2 regions of the Peribacillus sp. NJ11 genome follow, and region 1 is predicted to be linked to the other one. Evidence: a T-box and tRNA genes for the amino acid it is inferred to sense, from the RefSeq annotation. Region 1 holds a T-box; the other holds one or more tRNA genes.
The links. The T-box of region 1 lies ahead of tyrS (tyrosine--tRNA ligase). A T-box ahead of a tRNA ligase gene usually reads a tRNA of that ligase, here a tRNA-Tyr.

Region 1 (6,438 bases):
GAAGGTACTTTCACTCGTTTACCAGAACGTTCTGAATTGCCTGCTGAAATTAACGAAGCTCTTATCGTTGAGTTCTACTCTCGTTAATAACTTCGAAAACCCCATCCTTGGATGGGGTTTTTTTTCGCATGTAAACACTTTAGCGCATGACAAAGCCCGGCTGGGATTCAGCCGGGCTTTGAACAATCATTTCACTAATGTGTATTTCTTCTTGCCGCGACGAACGAGGATGAACTCCCCTTCAATCTTGGCAGCTTCGGTCACTACATATTGCAGGTCAGTCACTTTCTCCCCATTTATGGAGATTGCCCCATTTTGAATATCTTCACGGGCTTGACGCTTTGATGGCGAAATTTTCGCTTCAACAATTAAATCGACCAAACCGATGTCTTCCTTGCTTTCACGATCGAAGGAAGGGACATCTTTAAAGCCCAATTTGATTTCCGCTGCACTTAAATTCTTCACCTCACCGCTGAATAGGGCGGCAGAGATTTTGATTGCTTGGTCAAGAGCTTCCTGACCATGAATCAAACGGGTCATTTCTTCCCCTAAAGCTTTTTGCGCTTTACGCAAATGCGGTTCGGACTGTACGGATTGCTCTAACTCTTCAATCGCCTCACGTGATAGGAATGTGAAGAATTTCAAGTATTTTACGACATCAGCATCCGCTGTGTTAATCCAGAATTGGTAAAATTCGTAAGGAGTCGTTTTTTCCGGATCAAGCCAGATAGCCCCGCCTTCCGTTTTACCGAATTTCGTTCCGTCCGCTTTCGTTACGAGCGGAATCGTCATGCCGAACGCTTTTGCATCCTCATCATTGGATTTCCGGATCATTTCAAGGCCGGTCGTAATGTTGCCCCATTGATCACTGCCGCCAATTTGCAATTTACAGTCGTAATTGCTGTATAAATGACTGAAATCAATTCCTTGTAAGATCGTGTACGCAAATTCAGTAAAGGAAATTCCCGTATCCAAGCGGGAAGCAACCGTATCTTTTGCAAGCATGTAGTTAATGCCGATGTATTTCCCGTAATCTCGCAAGAACGTAACCATATCGATTTTACCTATCCAGTCATAGTTATTGACCATGACCGCACCATTTTCACCATCGAATTCAAAGATGTGGGATAGCTGCCCTTTTAGGCAGTCGGCATTATAGAGCACTTTTTCCAACGTTTGCAGCTGGCGTTCCTCTTTTTTACCGCTTGGATCACCGATAAGTCCAGTCGCACCGCCTACTAGCACAATGGGGCGATGGCCATGCTGCTGGAAACGGCGCATCGTCAAGAATGGCAATAGGTGTCCGATATGCATACTATCCGCAGTTGGATCTACACCACAGTATAAAGAAATTTTCTCTTTTTCTAAAAGGTTCTTAAAACCTTCTTCATCCGTTTGTTGATAAATAATCCCTCTCCACTCGAGGTCATTAAGCAATTCCATTAAATATTCCTCCTCCATCTTAGAAAAACCCCGCAAAAAGCACACAAAAACGCCCCTTCATAAATATGAAGGGACGAATAAATTCGCGGTACCACCCAACTTGAGGACATAATATGCCCTCCGCTCAAGACGAATAACGGTCGTCAGCCGTTTCCTGCTACTAATCATTTCACAGCAAATGCTCCAGGAAGTAATTCATCATACCATTTGTACCGATTTCCACTAACCACCGGCTCTCTGAAACAGGGATAGTCTGACTACTGGGTCCTATCATCGCGATCATTTAATCAATTTATTGTTGTTAATAAACTTTTATCATACATAGGAATTCTTGTCAACATCCCCCTTACAGATTCTAGAAAAATAAGAAAGATGCCCTTTCCCTTACCTGTTATATGCTATAATATATGTGATTTCAGGGGGTATGATACGATGAATAATAATCAAAAAGATAGATTTCAAACAGTATGGAAGCAGCTGACCCGTTTTTTTCAAAATGAAAAAACACATAAGAACGCGCGGGTTACATACCAAGTCATTTGGAATTTAACGCTGATCCTCATTATTGTCGGGATTCTAGGATTCTCATTCGCCGGCGGCGTAGGAGCCGGCTATTTCGCTGCCCTCGTCAATGATGAGCCGGTACGCTCGAAAGAAGATTTGAAAAAAGACATCTACAATTATGAAGAGACCTCTGAAGTATACTTTGCTGATAAAGTATATTTGGGCAAGCTTAAGAGTGACCTTGAGCGTGAAGAAGTGTCCATCGATAAAGTGTCCGAGCATCTTAAAAATGCCGTCATCGCTACCGAAGATGAGTATTTTTATGAACATGACGGGGTTGTCCCGAAAGCAATCCTGCGGGCCATTTACCAGGAATTTTCTAATGCATCCGTCCAATCGGGGGGAAGTACATTAACACAGCAGCTCATTAAAAACCAGGTCCTGACTAACGAAGTATCATTTGAACGGAAAGCAAAAGAAATCCTTCTTGCACTCCGGGTCGAAAAATTCTTTGAAAAGGAAGAGATTTTGGAAACCTACTTAAACGTCTCCACTTTGGGACGAAATTCTTCCGGTCGTAACATCGCTGGTGTCGAGTCCGCTGCTGAAGGTATTTTTGGTGTGGAGGCCAAAGATCTGACACTGCCCCAATCAGCCTTTATTGCTGGATTGCCGCAAAGTCCTTTCGGTTATACACCATATACCCAGAAAGGGAAACTGAAAGAAAATCAAGAACCCGGCATCAACCGGATGAAAACCGTTTTAAAGCGGATGTATAGTAATGGATACATAACAAAAGATGAATATGATAAAGCAACCGCATACGACATAACAAAAGACTTTATCGGTAAAAAGGAGCTGCCATCCGAGAAATACCCATGGCTCACCTATGAAATAGAAAAACGCTCCATCGAAATCCTATCTGTCAGTCTGGCAAAAGAAGACGGATATGAAGAAAAAGACTTAAAGAATGATGATTTAAAAAATCAATATCTAGCACTTGCCGATCGTAAGCTACGTCAAAACGGCTATCAGATTTATACGACAATCGATAAAAAGATTTATGACAAGATGCAGGAAGTAACGAAAAACTATCCGAATTACGGATACGATAAAACGGCACAAGTCGTCGATCCGGATACAAAAGCAATGAAAACGGTAAGTGAGCCCGTTGAAGCCGGAGCTATTCTAATCGAAAATAAAACAGGAAAAATCATCAGTTTCGTAGGTGGCCGTGATTTCAAGCGGGAACAGACGAACCATGCAACCGCATCACTGCGATCGAACGGATCAACGATGAAGCCGCTGCTCGTATATGGCCCAGGCATTGAGATAGGAAAGATCTCACCTGGAAGCGTATCGGCCAACGTCCCCATTTCCATTCCAGCAGGAAAAATGTGGCGACCAGGGAACTATGGCGGCGGAAGCTATACAGGGGTAACGACAGCTCGTGAAGCCCTGAAGAATTCCTATAATATTCCGGCTGCGCTCTTTTACATGAAAATAATCAACCATGGTCCAGCTTCCTATTTGGAAAAAATGGGCTTTACAACAGTGACGAAAGAAGATTACTCTAACCCTTCCATGTCATTGGGAGCTATGTCAAAAGGTGTTACCGTTGAAGAAAACGTCAATGCATTCGGCACATTTGCCAACTCAGGTGAGTTCATCGATGCTTATATGATCGATAAAATCGTATCGAAAGATGGCAAGGTCATCTATCAGCATAAAGCGAAACCAGTGGAAGTATTTTCTCCACAAGCCGCTTACCTGACGCTTGATATGATGCGTGATGTCGTGAACAGCGGGACGGCCGCTTCGGTCAGGAACCGACTTGCTTTCTCAAGTGATTGGGCAGGTAAGACCGGAACTTCCCAAAACTATTGGGACGCTTGGTTCGTCGCAACCAACCCTAATGTATCATTCGGTACATGGCTGGGTTATGACACACCGAAATCCTTGCAAGGGACCTATAATGGTCTGGAATATAATAAACGAAATATGTATTATTGGGCAGATTTGATCAATGCCGCATACAAAGTCGATCCTAAACTAATCGACCCCGATAAGCGCTTTGAAATGCCGGGCGGAATTGTCAGCCGTTCCTTCTGTGGCGTTTCAGGACTGCTGCCTTCAAGTTCATGCCAAAAGGCCGGGCTTGTAAAATCAGATTTATTCATCGCCAAATATGCTCCATCCAAGGCAGATGATAGTTTCATAAATGGACAATATGTATCAGTCGGCAGCAAACGCTACGCAGCCCTTCCGCAAACGCCAGGCGAATTCACAAGCGGCGGGTTCATGTTGAATCCCGATTCCTTTGGAGATATCGGATTGAAATATGTCGATGACCCGGGATCCGTGATTCCTGGAGGCGAAAAATCGGGAAATGTCGTCGGGGCGACAGCGAAATTGAATGATAATGGCAAAGCACCGGATGCCCTATCCATAACAAAAAGTAACGATAGGATTACATGGGGGCTGCATCATGAAGGTGATGTCGTCGGTTATCGTGTCTATAAAGACGGCAAAAAAGTGGCGAGCATCAATGCTGGGGAGAATCTTGTTTACAAAGTCGGCTCAGGCGGTTCTTATTATGTAACGGCCGTGGACATAGTCGGTAAAGAATCCGCCCCTTCTCAACGTGTTGAAAGCGGCGCAACAAAGAAAGGTTCAAAAGAAGATTCCACAAAAAATAAAGATGCTCAAGGAAAAGATAAAATAACTAACGAAGATAAAAAACCAGACTCAAAAGAAGTGAACGTTACACCAGAAAAGGAAAAAGTAATAGAAAAAGAGCAAGATAAAGAGCCAGCTCAAGACGAAGAGCAAAACAAAGACAATACAGATAAAGAAGATCCGGAAACCAACAAAGATCAGAATACAGTCAACGATAAAGAACAAGACACGGATAAAGCTGAAGAAGTGGAAGAATGACACTCTTTTGAAGGAAAACAGGCTGTCGGGGATGACCCGGCAGCCTGTTTCATTTTAATCTCCCACACTGGTTTGGCGAATGACCCAAACTCCAAAAAAGGCATCCATGCATTGACATGGATGCCTTTTTACCTTCTCAATAATCAGTATGACTCAGCTTTTCAATCCTCCATCGATGATAAATCACCAGTTGGCAGATCCAGTTCCCAAGCTTTCAAGACACGGCGCATGATTTTTCCGCTCCTTGTTTTAGGAAGCTTATCCCTGAATTCAATTTCACGCGGCGCCGCATGTGCTGCGAGACCATTCTTTACAAATTGACGAATTTCTTCAATCAGCTCATCGTTTGCATCGTATCCGTCACGGAGGGCGATAAACGCTTTGATTATTTCTCCCCGAACTGGGTCCGGCTTACCGATGACCCCCGCTTCAGCTACGGCTGGATGCTCGACCAACTTGCTTTCCACTTCGAAAGGTCCGACTCTTTCCCCTGCCGTCATGATGACATCATCAACCCGGCCTTGGAACCAGAAATACCCCTCTTCATCCATATAAGCGGAATCTCCGGAAACATACCAATCACCCGGCATAAAATAAGATTCATATTTTGATTCATTCTTCCAGATGGTCTTCATCATCGAAGGCCACCCTTTCTTGATGGCAAGGTTCCCCATTCTATGCGGAGGAAGCTCGTTGCCCTGATCATCCACTATTGCCGCTTTCACACCCGGAATCGGTTTACCCATCGAGCCCGGTTTGATTTCCAGGCAAGGATAATTGCAGATTACCTGAGCCCCGGTCTCCGTCATCCACCATGTATCATGGATACGGTGATTGAATACCTTCATTCCCCAGCGCACCACTTCCGGGTTCAACGGTTCACCGACACTTAAAACATGGCGGAGAGAACTCAAATCGTACCGTTTAACGATTTCGTCACCTGCGCCCATCAGCATCCTGAAGGCAGTCGGGGCACTATACCATACAGTGACACCGAAGTCTTCCAGGGTCTTGTACCAGGATTCAGGCTTGAATCGCCCACCTACAATGACATTCGAGGTGCCTGTCAGCCACGGTCCAAAGATACCGTAAGACGTCCCTGTCACCCATCCAGGATCCGCTGTGCACCAATACACATCCTCTTCCTGCAAATCAAGGACCCATCTTGCCGTTTGATAATGCTGGATCATCGCATTATGAACGTGAAGCACGCCTTTTGGTTTTCCCGTGGAACCGGAAGTATAGTGAAGAATCAAACCGTCATTCCGATCCACCCATTCAATTTCGAATTTTTTGTCCGCTTCTTTTAATTTTTTGTTGAAGTGATGATACTTTCCTTCTTCTTTTACATTTTCCCCCACTAAGAAAATATGTTTTAATTGGGGTAATTCCTCTACCGGGACCCGCGGCAAAAGCTCCGGGGTCGTCACTATCACACTTGCCTCACTATCTTCAAGGCGATCCCTTATCGCGCCTTCCATGAAGGCTTCGAACAACGGACCTACGACCGCCCCCGTTTTAATCGCACCCAACAATGCAAAATAAAGCTCCGGG
Region 2 (6,438 bases), 1.7 Mb from region 1:
CAAGGCTGAAACTCAAAGGAATTGACGGGGGCCCGCACAAGCGGTGGAGCATGTGGTTTAATTCGAAGCAACGCGAAGAACCTTACCAGGTCTTGACATCCTCTGACAACCCTAGAGATAGGGCTTTCCCCTTCGGGGGACAGAGTGACAGGTGGTGCATGGTTGTCGTCAGCTCGTGTCGTGAGATGTTGGGTTAAGTCCCGCAACGAGCGCAACCCTTGATCTTAGTTGCCAGCATTCAGTTGGGCACTCTAAGGTGACTGCCGGTGACAAACCGGAGGAAGGTGGGGATGACGTCAAATCATCATGCCCCTTATGACCTGGGCTACACACGTGCTACAATGGATGGTACAAAGGGCTGCAAACCTGCGAAGGTAAGCGAATCCCATAAAGCCATTCTCAGTTCGGATTGTAGGCTGCAACTCGCCTACATGAAGCCGGAATCGCTAGTAATCGCGGATCAGCATGCCGCGGTGAATACGTTCCCGGGCCTTGTACACACCGCCCGTCACACCACGAGAGTTTGTAACACCCGAAGTCGGTGAGGTAACCTTTATGGAGCCAGCCGCCTAAGGTGGGACAGATGATTGGGGTGAAGTCGTAACAAGGTAGCCGTATCGGAAGGTGCGGCTGGATCACCTCCTTTCTAAGGATAATTACGAGCGCGCTTTTGTTTTGTTCAGTTTTGAATGAGTAATTCATTCAGATAGGGAAGAAAAACATCACGATGTGATGGATTCTTTCTGCTTTGTTCCTTGAAAACTAGATAATAGATAGAAGGCAATTAATTTTTTTCAAAGCATCTGTAAGATCTTTTTAACGGTTAAGTTAGAAAGGGCGCACGGTGGATGCCTTGGCACTAGGAGCCGATGAAGGACGGGACTAACACCGATATGCTTCGGGGAGCTGTAAGTAAGCTTTGATCCGGAGATTTCCGAATGGGGAAACCCACTGTTCGTAATGGAACAGTATCTTTACCTGAATACATAGGGTACTGAAGGCAGACCCGGGGAACTGAAACATCTAAGTACCCGGAGGAAGAGAAAGCAAATGCGATTTCCTGAGTAGCGGCGAGCGAAACGGAATTAGCCCAAACCAAGAGGCTTGCCTCTTGGGGTTGTAGGACACTCAACATGGAGTTACAAAGGAACGGGGTAAATGAAGTGATCTGGAAAGGTCCGTCAAAGAAGGTAAAAACCCTGTAGTTGAAACTTCGTTCCCTCCTGAGTGGATCCTGAGTACGGCGGGACACGAGAAATCCCGTCGGAAGCAGGGAGGACCATCTCCCAAGGCTAAATACTCCCTAGTGACCGATAGTGAACCAGTACCGTGAGGGAAAGGTGAAAAGCACCCCGGAAGGGGAGTGAAATAGATCCTGAAACCGTGTGCCTACAAGTAGTCAAAGCCCGTTAATGGGTAATGGCGTGCCTTTTGTAGAATGAACCGGCGAGTTACGATTTCATGCGAGGTTAAGTTGATAAGACGGAGCCGCAGCGAAAGCGAGTCTGAATAGGGCGAATGAGTATGAGGTCGTAGACCCGAAACCAGGTGATCTACCCATGTCCAGGGTGAAGTTCAGGTAACACTGAATGGAGGCCCGAACCCACGCACGTTGAAAAGTGCGGGGATGAGGTGTGGGTAGCGGAGAAATTCCAATCGAACCTGGAGATAGCTGGTTCTCTCCGAAATAGCTTTAGGGCTAGCCTCAAGATGAGAGTATTGGAGGTAGAGCACTGATTGGACTAGGGGCCCCCAACGGGTTACCGAATTCAGTCAAACTCCGAATGCCAAATACTTATTCTTGGGAGTCAGACTGCGAGTGATAAGATCCGTAGTCGAAAGGGAAACAGCCCAGACCACCAGCTAAGGTCCCAAAGTATACGTTAAGTGGAAAAGGATGTGGAGTTGCTTAGACAACCAGGATGTTGGCTCAGAAGCAGCCACCATTTAAAGAGTGCGTAATAGCTCACTGGTCGAGTGACTCCGCGCCGAAAATGTACCGGGGCTAAACGTATCACCGAAGCTGTGGATTGACACCATTAGGTGTCGATGGTAGGAGAGCGTTCTAAGGGCGTTGAAGTCAGACCGGAAGGACTGGTGGAGCGCTTAGAAGTGAGAATGCCGGTATGAGTAGCGAAAGAAGGGTGAGAATCCCTTCCACCGAATGCCTAAGGTTTCCTGAGGAAGGCTCGTCCGCTCAGGGTTAGTCGGGACCTAAGCCGAGGCCGAAAGGCGTAGGCGATGGACAACAGGTTGATATTCCTGTACCACCTATACATCGTTTGAACGATGGGGGGACGCAGAAGGATAGGGTAAGCGCGCTGTTGGATATGCGCGTCCAAGCAGTTAGGCCGGAAACGAGGCAAATCCCGTTTCCATTAAGGCGGAGCTGTGATGGCGAGGGAAATATAGTACCGAAGTTCCTGATTCCACGCTGCCAAGAAAAGCCTCTAGTGAGATGTAAGGTGCCCGTACCGCAAACCGACACAGGTAGGCGAGGAGAGAATCCTAAGGTGTGCGAGAGAACTCTCGTTAAGGAACTCGGCAAAATGACCCCGTAACTTCGGGAGAAGGGGTGCTTTTTAGGGTGAATAGCCCGGAAAAGCCGCAGTGAATAGGCCCAGGCGACTGTTTAGCAAAAACACAGGTCTCTGCGAAGCCGCAAGGCGAAGTATAGGGGCTGACACCTGCCCGGTGCTGGAAGGTTAAGGGGAGAGGTTAGCGCAAGCGAAGCTTTGAACCGAAGCCCCAGTAAACGGCGGCCGTAACTATAACGGTCCTAAGGTAGCGAAATTCCTTGTCGGGTAAGTTCCGACCCGCACGAAAGGTGTAACGATCTGGGCACTGTCTCAACGAGAGACTCGGTGAAATTATAGTACCTGTGAAGATGCAGGTTACCCGCGACAGGACGGAAAGACCCCGTGGAGCTTTACTGCAGCCTGATATTGAATTTTGGTACAGCTTGTACAGGATAGGTAGGAGCCTGAGAAGCCGGAGCGCTAGCTTCGGTGGAGGCGTTGGTGGGATACTACCCTGGCTGTATTGAAATTCTAACCCGCGCCCCTTATCGGGGTGGGAGACAGTGTCAGGTGGGCAGTTTGACTGGGGCGGTCGCCTCCTAAAGAGTAACGGAGGCGCCCAAAGGTTCCCTCAGAATGGTTGGAAATCATTCGTAGAGTGTAAAGGCACAAGGGAGCTTGACTGCGAGACCTACAAGTCGAGCAGGGACGAAAGTCGGGCTTAGTGATCCGGTGGTTCCGCATGGAAGGGCCATCGCTCAACGGATAAAAGCTACCCCGGGGATAACAGGCTTATCTCCCCCAAGAGTCCACATCGACGGGGAGGTTTGGCACCTCGATGTCGGCTCATCGCATCCTGGGGCTGTAGTCGGTCCCAAGGGTTGGGCTGTTCGCCCATTAAAGCGGTACGCGAGCTGGGTTCAGAACGTCGTGAGACAGTTCGGTCCCTATCCGTCGCGGGCGCAGGAAATTTGAGAGGAGCTGTCCTTAGTACGAGAGGACCGGGATGGACGCACCGCTGGTGTACCAGTTGTCTTGCCAAAGGCATAGCTGGGTAGCTACGTGCGGACGGGATAAGTGCTGAAAGCATCTAAGCATGAAGCCCCCCTCAAGATGAGATTTCCCATGGCGCAAGCTAGTAAGATCCCTGAAAGATGATCAGGTTGATAGGTCAGAGGTGGAAGCGTGGCGACATGTGGAGCTGACTGATACTAATAGATCGAGGACTTAACCAACGCTTTATAAAAAATGAAATACCTTCTTATTATCTAGTTTTGAAGGAACAACGTTCCTTTATTGTTTGGTGGCGATAGCGAAGAGGTCACACCCGTTCCCATTCCGAACACGGCAGTTAAGCTCTTCAGCGCCGATGGTAGTTGGGGGTTTCCCCCTGTGAGAGTAGGACGCCGCCAAGCAATTCATTTATATCTTTAAATGGGTTTTAGGAAACATTATATTATTCCGCAGTAGCTCAGTGGTAGAGCATTCGGCTGTTAACCGAACGGTCGTAGGTTCGAGTCCTACCTGCGGAGCCATATGCTTCCATAGCTCAGTAGGTAGAGCACTTCCATGGTAAGGAAGAGGTCAGCGGTTCGAATCCGCTTGGGAGCTTCCCAATCTATCTATGTACACAAAATAGTCCGGCCCGTTGGTCAAGCGGTTAAGACACCGCCCTTTCACGGCGGTAACACGGGTTCGAATCCCGTACGGGTCACCATTCTTAATTCATTAATCCGGAGGATTAGCTCAGCTGGGAGAGCATCTGCCTTACAAGCAGAGGGTCGGCGGTTCGATCCCGTCATCCTCCACCATTTATTCTTTACTTGCCGGTGTAGCTCAACTGGTAGAGCAACTGACTTGTAATCAGTAGGTTGGGGGTTCAAGTCCTCTTGCCGGCACCATTTACAACCATATATTGCGGAGGGGTAGCGAAGTGGCTAAACGCGGCGGACTGTAAATCCGCTCCTTCGGGTTCGGCAGTTCGAATCTGCCCCCCTCCACCATTTTAATAAAATCCTGTGGATCAGTTATATATTCTCATTAATGGGGAAATATATGATTATCACCTTTTTATTTTGTTGAACATTAATTGTTACATATTATATATTGGGCTATAGCCAAGCGGTAAGGCAACGGATTTTGATTCCGTCATGCGAAGGTTCGATCCCTTCTAGCCCAGCCATTTGCGGAAGTAGTTCAGTGGTAGAATACAACCTTGCCAAGGTTGGGGTCGCGGGTTCGAATCCCGTCTTCCGCTTAATATATTTTAAATTCCTTAGGGGCCTTAGCTCAGCTGGGAGAGCGCCTGCCTTGCACGCAGGAGGTCAGCGGTTCGATCCCGCTAGGCTCCACCATCAACTACATACACCAAAACTTACGTCTTAAGCCAAAATGGTTTAAGACTTTTTTTTGTATAAAAGCATTTTTGGGTTAACCTATGTCTAGAAAGGTTTTTTTTCATAGGTCTTATAAAAAAAGCGTATTAGGTATGAAAAGGTTGCATCATTATACATGGAAATGTCGAGTTGAACCACTTGGCATATACGATATAAAATGGGTGAAAGGGGGAATTATATGTCTATTCAGAAAATTTCCGTCATTGGATTGCCTATGGACCTTGGTCAAGCAAGGCGGGGCGTGGATATGGGACCTAGTGCCATTCGCTGCGCAGATATTTTCGAGCGTCTTGAACAGTTAAATATAGAAGTAGAGGATTTAGGAGATATAATTGTAGGACGGCCTGAAAATGCAAATAAGCCTGGGACCAACCTGAAAAACTTATCGCTTGTTGCAAAGGGTAACGCCCTGTTAGCTGCAAGGGTTGATGAAATAATAGAAGGTGGTTCCTTCCCGCTTGTATTGGGAGGAGACCATTCAATAGCTATAGGAACACTGGCGGGAGTCGCAAAGCACTATGAAAATGTAGGTGTGATTTGGTATGACGCACATGGGGATTTAAATACGGAAGAAACCTCGCCATCGGGGAATATACATGGAATGCCCTTAGCTGTCAGTATTGGAATTGGACATCCGGACCTAATCAATATCCATGGTTCCGGTCCAAAAGTGAAACCGGAAAACATCGTAATAATTGGGGCAAGGTCTTTGGATGAAGGGGAAAAAGAACTTATCCGTGATAAAGGGATTAAAGTATTTACGATGCATGAGATCGATCGCATGGGAATGACAAAGGTCATGGAAGAATGCATAGATTATTTAAGGGAAAGAACGGATGGTGTCCATCTTTCATTGGATTTGGATGGAGTTGACCCAGCAGATGCTCCCGGAGTGGGGACACCGGTGATTGGTGGCATAAGTTACCGGGAAAGTCATTTGGCCATGGAAATGCTCGCTGAAGCCAACTTGATTACATCAGCTGAATTCGTTGAAGTGAACCCCATATTAGATGAGCGGAATAAAACGGCAATCGTTGCGGTGGCTCTAATGGGTTCGCTATTTGGAGAAAAGTTATTATAACTGAAAAAATAAAAGAAACAGTAACCGGCTTGTAATGGGTTACTGTTTTTTATATGCTAGAAGACGTAGGTTTATTTTCCAGGGTGTATGTAACATGAACATATCTATAAATAGATGGTTGCAATCCCATATCCATATTCACTTAAGAGCACGTCGGTGTGTGAGATCTCCATTTTTAGTTAAATGGAGGTATTCGTTGATTAAAGTATCCAGTTTGCTGCTAACTTCAATAACTTCATTATCAACCATCGAAGAACGGGAAGCCAAAATCATCATCTTCTGTCTGTATTGTTCAATATGGTCTAAAATTTGTTCAGCAGTCATATAGAGATTCACTCCCTCGAATTTTACAATTTCTTACTATATAGCCCTGTTCTTTTTTTCTTAAACATTAAATGTAAAACTTTGTTAAAATTAATGTATTAAATTTTTGAAACCTTTT

Region 2: it encodes a tRNA-Tyr, which carries the amino acid that the T-box ahead of tyrS (tyrosine--tRNA ligase) is inferred to sense. The anticodon was not compared.

The regions. Positions count from the first base shown of each region.
Region 1 covers NZ_JAUCFO010000001.1:2,608,431-2,614,868, reverse strand. Annotated here, with positions in the region: gene rpsD (30S ribosomal protein S4) at 1-87, shown strand, start outside; gene tyrS (tyrosine--tRNA ligase) at 187-1,443, opposite strand; T-box leader at 1,510-1,726, opposite strand; gene QUF86_RS12895 (transglycosylase domain-containing protein) at 1,876-4,884, shown strand; gene acsA (acetate--CoA ligase) at 5,046-6,438, opposite strand, start outside.
Region 2 covers NZ_JAUCFO010000001.1:946,910-953,347, reverse strand. Annotated here, with positions in the region: rRNA gene QUF86_RS04580 (16S ribosomal RNA) at 1-646, shown strand, start outside; rRNA gene QUF86_RS04575 (23S ribosomal RNA) at 822-3,754, shown strand; rRNA gene rrf (5S ribosomal RNA) at 3,819-3,934, shown strand; tRNA gene QUF86_RS04565 (tRNA-Asn) at 3,980-4,054, shown strand; tRNA gene QUF86_RS04560 (tRNA-Thr) at 4,058-4,130, shown strand; tRNA gene QUF86_RS04555 (tRNA-Glu) at 4,162-4,236, shown strand; tRNA gene QUF86_RS04550 (tRNA-Val) at 4,255-4,330, shown strand; tRNA gene QUF86_RS04545 (tRNA-Thr) at 4,345-4,420, shown strand; tRNA gene QUF86_RS04540 (tRNA-Tyr) at 4,439-4,522, shown strand; tRNA gene QUF86_RS04535 (tRNA-Gln) at 4,627-4,701, shown strand; tRNA gene QUF86_RS04530 (tRNA-Gly) at 4,705-4,776, shown strand; tRNA gene QUF86_RS04525 (tRNA-Ala) at 4,798-4,873, shown strand; gene rocF (arginase) at 5,094-5,996, shown strand; gene QUF86_RS04515 (aspartyl-phosphate phosphatase Spo0E family protein) at 6,135-6,320, opposite strand.